One region of the Nocardioides panacis genome, then DNA from elsewhere that is predicted to be linked to it. Evidence: predicted binding sites of a transcription regulator. Region 1 holds the regulator's gene; the other holds the start of a gene.

What was found. Region 1 encodes LexA, which represses DNA repair genes until DNA is damaged. Its sites were predicted from a motif close to TCGAACANNTGTTCGA; they were not measured.
Region 2: the regulator LexA is predicted to act here: its motif matches at 1,537-1,552, upstream of KRR39_RS11890 (DUF6504 family protein).

Annotation. Positions count from the first base shown of each region.
Region 1 covers NZ_CP077062.1:1,070,047-1,072,429, forward strand. Annotated here, with positions in the region: gene KRR39_RS05310 (MXAN_6640 family putative metalloprotease) at 1-828, opposite strand, end outside; gene lexA (transcriptional repressor LexA) at 994-1,698, opposite strand; gene KRR39_RS05320 (SDR family NAD(P)-dependent oxidoreductase) at 1,851-2,383, shown strand, end outside.
Region 2 covers NZ_CP077062.1:2,456,904-2,459,286, forward strand. Annotated here, with positions in the region: gene KRR39_RS11880 (DNA polymerase III subunit alpha) at 1-477, opposite strand, end outside; gene KRR39_RS11885 (SAV_6107 family HEPN domain-containing protein) at 470-1,000, opposite strand; gene KRR39_RS11890 (DUF6504 family protein) at 1,012-1,380, opposite strand; gene KRR39_RS11895 (YbaK/EbsC family protein) at 1,648-2,121, shown strand; gene KRR39_RS11900 (N-acetylmuramoyl-L-alanine amidase) at 2,282-2,383, opposite strand, start outside.

The DNA of each region.
Region 1 (2,383 bases):
GAACAGCTCGTGCGCGGCGGTCACCCGGAGGTTGTCCACCGGCGTGCGGGTGCCGCCGAACTCGGTGGCGGCGTAGTCGTTGTCCAGCACGCAGTAGCCGTAGACGGCCCGGACCGAGGTGCGCGCGGTGTCGTCGGGGACGCAGTAGCCGTAGAGGCCCTGGTCACCGATGTTCGCGAGGTAGACGTCGAGCCGGCCGTCCCCGCCGTTGTCGATGGCCGCGGTGTCCGGGACCGGTGTGCGGTAGCCCATCACGGCGGTCTCGGCCGTGTAGACCGCGTCGACCGTCTGCAGGGTCAGGCTGACCCAGGACGGCACCGTGGCGGGGTCGCCGTCGGAGCCGGTGGGCGCGTTCGCGTCGTTCTCCACCCAGTGCACGCAGACCGTGGCCGTGCAGACCATCGCGGCCGGCACGGTGTACTTCGGCTCGCCGCCGACCGCGTTCGACCCGTCGGTGGGCCGGCGCAGGATGTGCCGGGCGGAGCGGCGCTCGGCCGGGGTGGCCAGGTCGTGGGCGCGCAGCGCGAGCTCGCGCAGCACCAGGGTGCCGTCGCGGGTGGGCTGCGTGGCCGGGCGGTCGGCGCGCGACTGCGGGGCACTGGTCGTGGGTGCGAACAGGTCCTGGGCGCCGGCCAGCGCCCGGGTGGCCGCGGTCGCCGGGTCCTGCACGGGCTCGGGGGTGGTGCCCTCGCCGACGGTAGGTGCGGGCGCGGGGGCGGTGGTCGCCGTGGTGACGTCCGGACCGGGGTCCGCCACGGCGACGGCGCTGCCGAGGGGCCCGACGAGCAGAGTCGTCGTGAGAGCGAGGGTGAGCAGTTGTCCGATCACGGGAGACACCGGTCTGTGAGAGGGACAGTCAGCCTAGCCTCGGTGGGACGGTCGGTGCCGCGTGTCGCGAGATCTGCCGGGACGATCTGGGGAAAGCCGGACAGAGCGGCGGACGCGACGACGGACCGCCCCGTGAGGGGACGGTCCGTCGGTCGTGCGGAGCGGTCAGACGCGGCGCAGAACCGCGGTGACCTTGCCCAAGATCGTGGCGTTCGTGCCGTCGATCGGGTCGTAGGCCTGGTTGTGCGGCAGCAGCCACACCTGGCCGTTCTTGCGCTGGAAGGTCTTGACCGTCGCCTCGCCGTCGATGAGCGCGGCGACGATCTCGCCGTTCTCGGCGGTCTGCTCCTGGCGGACCACGACGTAGTCGCCGTTGCAGATCGCCGCGTCGATCATCGAGTCGCCGACGACCTCGAGCATGAACAGGGTGCCCTCGCCGACCAGGCTCTTGGGCAGCGGCATGATCTCCTCGACCCGCTCGTCGGCCAGGATCGGGCCGCCGGCCGCGATCCGGCCGACCATCGGCACGTAGGTCGCCGCGGGCATCGCGTCGCCGACGCCGGTCTCGTCCACGGACTCCGCCTCGTCGGGGTTGAACACCGACAGTGCCCGGGGGCGGTTGGGGTCCCGCTTGAGGTAGCCCTTCTCCTCGAGCACGCGCAGCTGGTGGGCGACCGACGAGGAGCTGGTCAGGCCGACCCGTTCGCCGATCTCGCGCATGCTGGGCGGGTAGCCGCGACGCTCGATCGAGTCCCGGATCACCGTCAGCACGCGCTGCTGGCGCGGGGTCAGGCCGTGGGCGTCCGGGGGGCCGTCCGGGAGCTCCGCGACGTCGGCTCCGCCGCCGGTGTCCTTGCGCTTGCCTGCCATGGGGTTGCTCCTTCTGCCGCGTTCCGCTCGCCTGACCGTGCTGTCACGTTAGTCGTCGGGCGACGCGTTGTTCAAACATTTGTTCGAACGGCGTGTCGCCCGGCGACGGTGCCGTCGACGGGTCCCGGAGGTCGTCTGGTTGGCTCCTGGGCATGGACAGTGCGGTGGTGACCGGGGCGGGCCGGGGCATCGGGCGGGCGGTCGCGGCGCTGCTCGTGGAGCGTGGGTACGCCGTCGTGGTGACCGACGTGGACGGTGCGGCCGCCCGTCGTACGGCGGGCGAGGTGGGTGCGGTCGCCGGGCTCGCGCACGACGTGCGCGACGAGGCGGCGCACGTCCTGGTCGCCGGGGAGGCGGCCCGCCACGGCCGGCTCGCGGTCTGGGTGAACAACGCCGGCGTGGGTGACGACGGCACCCTGGTCGAGCTCGCGTCATCGTCGGTGGACGCCCTGGTCGACGTCAACCTCAAGGGCGTGCTGTGGGGGATGCGGGCAGCGCTCGCCGCGTTCGGGGACGGCGGCGGTGACGTCGTCAACGTCGCGTCGTCCTCCGGCCTCGGCCCCGTCCCGGGTCTCGCGGTGTACGCCGCGACGAAGGCGGCCGTCGTCTCGATCACCATGTCCGCGAGCGTCGAGGTGCCCCGCGGGGTCCGGGTGCACGCGCTGTGCCCGGACGGAGTCGACAC
Region 2 (2,383 bases), 1.4 Mb from region 1:
CAGCACCACCACGTCGCGGCCGGCGACGTGCTCGGCCACCAGGTCCAGGGTGCTGACCGGGTCGCCCCGCTCCCCCGCCAGGTGGGTCGCCGAGACCAGCCGGCACAGCGCCGCCCAGCCCCGCTTGCTGCCGGCCAGGAACGTCGCCCGCGGCAGCCGCCGGTCGCGGAACGCTCCCCCGCGGGCGGGCGACCGGCCCTGGCGGACGTCCACCGGCCGGCCGCGCGGGTCCGCGGGTGCCCCCGACCAGGGGTGCAGCGGCGCGACCGCGAGGTCCACGCCGAGCACCGGGCGCACCCCGCCCTGCAGGCAGGCCTTGGCGAACCGGACCGCGCCGTAGGTGCCGTCGCGGTCGGTGAGGGCGAGGGTGTCCATCTCCTGCTCGACGGCACGCTCGACCAGGACGTGCGGGTGGGAGGCGCCGTACTGCAGGGAGTAGCCGGACGCCACGTGCAGGTGCACGAACGGGTCAGGCAACGTGATCGCGCCGCCTCGTGGTCACCCAAGCGGCGTTCCGGCCGGTCCCGGGGGTGGCGTGCGCCGGCGGCCCGGCCAGGTGCTCCGCGAGCGGGACGTGCCGGGTCATCCCGAGGGACTCCTCGACCAGGCCGAGGAACCGGTCGGCGTCCCGGACCAGGTCGTCGGCCTCGCGCTCGGTCACCGCGCGCACCGAGCCGGACTCCGCCGCCGCCCGCTTGGCCGCGCCGGCGGAGAAGAACGCCGCCCACTCACTGAGCTCGGGGGCCACCTCGGCGAGCAGCACCCAGGCGTTCTTCTGCCGGCCCCGGCGCGGGCCGGCCGCCGGGGTGGCCCGGGCGGCGAGCAGCGCCGCGGTCGCCCGCAGCGCCGAGACGTGGGCACCGGCGTAGCGCATCGGCACCTCGGGGGTGGCCATCGCCTCGCGGAGCGAGGCCGCGGCCCGCTCGAGGTAGGAGTGCGTGGCAGCGGGCAGCGCGAACGGGTGCGGCTGCTCCCAGGGCTGCTGGGGCGAGGAGGTCATCGGCCCGCCCCTCAGTCCAGGCACCGGGTGAGCCGCCAACTGCCGTCGGCCCAGTCGAAGACCAGGTCGAAGACGCCGCGGGCGGCCTCGCGCGGGGAGGAGGACATCCCCCGGCCGGCCTCGACCCGCCAGACCTCCCGCTCCGCGGACAGGTCGACGCGGTGGTCGGCCTCCCGGTCCTCGCCGAGCACGGCGTGCACCCCGCTGGACTGCCACCACGCCCCGGTCTCCACCCAGTGCGCGACCACCGCGGAGACCTTCCAGAGCCGGCCCCGCCACAGGAACTGCTCGGGCCCCTCGACGAGCTCGACCGTCCCCCGGCCTCCGGCTCCTGCCACCTGCCCCCGGCGCACGTCCACGGGGTCGTCGTACCGTCGCATCGCTGCCACCTCATCCGAGCTCTCGCTCTGGTCCGTCACGGCTCGACCCCGGACCGACCCCTCGGCGAAACTGTCCCCGGCACCCGGCACCCTGGGGTGCGAGTCCGGAGCCCCGGCGGAGGTGGGGGTCGAGGTCACCCCCGCCGAGGCGGTGGTTCGAACACCTGTTCGAACAACTCTCACGCTACACCCGGCCCCCGACAGTCCGTCAACCACGAACCGTCGATCCGTGGAAAGCGCACCCGCCCGGCCCGTAGGGTCGGCGAGGTGAGCACCGAGCACCCCTCCGTCACCCGGTTCCGGTCCGCGCTCGCCGCCCGCGGCGGCACCGGGGAGATCGTCGTCCTGCCCGACTCCGTGCACACCGCGGCGCTCGCCGCGCAGGCGCTCGGCTGCGAGGTCGGTGCGATCGCGAACAGCCTGCTCTTCGACGCCGGCGGCGCGCCGGTGCTGATCCTCACCTCCGGGTCGCACCGCGTCGACACCGCCAAGGTGGCCGCGACGATCGGGGTCCCGGCGCTGAAGCGGGCCACCCCGGAGTTCGTGCGGGAGCACACCGGCCAGGTGATCGGCGGGGTCTCCCCGATCGGGCACCCGGCGCCGGTACCGACCTACCTCGACCCGTGGCTGCGCCGGTACGACGTGGTGTGGGCCGCCGCGGGCCACCCGGCGGCGGTGTTCTCCACCACCCACGACGAGCTGCTCCGGATGACCGGCGCCGTCGAGACCGACGTCGAGTAGCGGTGGCCTCCGACCCCGCCCACAGGCAGACGGTGCGGGCCCCTGACCTCGCGGCGGCGCAACGGGCCTGGCACCTCGACCCGGCCACGCTGCGCACGATCGCGACCGCCCCGGCGCTGGTGTCACCGGCGGCCCCGGACCCGGAAGCGCACGGCTGCGACTACGTGCTGGGCAACGAGGACGGGGCGTCCTCCTGCCCCTCGTCGGCGCCGGCCGGCTCCTGAGACGCGCACGTCCCCGCCCGGGGTGCCCGGGCGGGGAC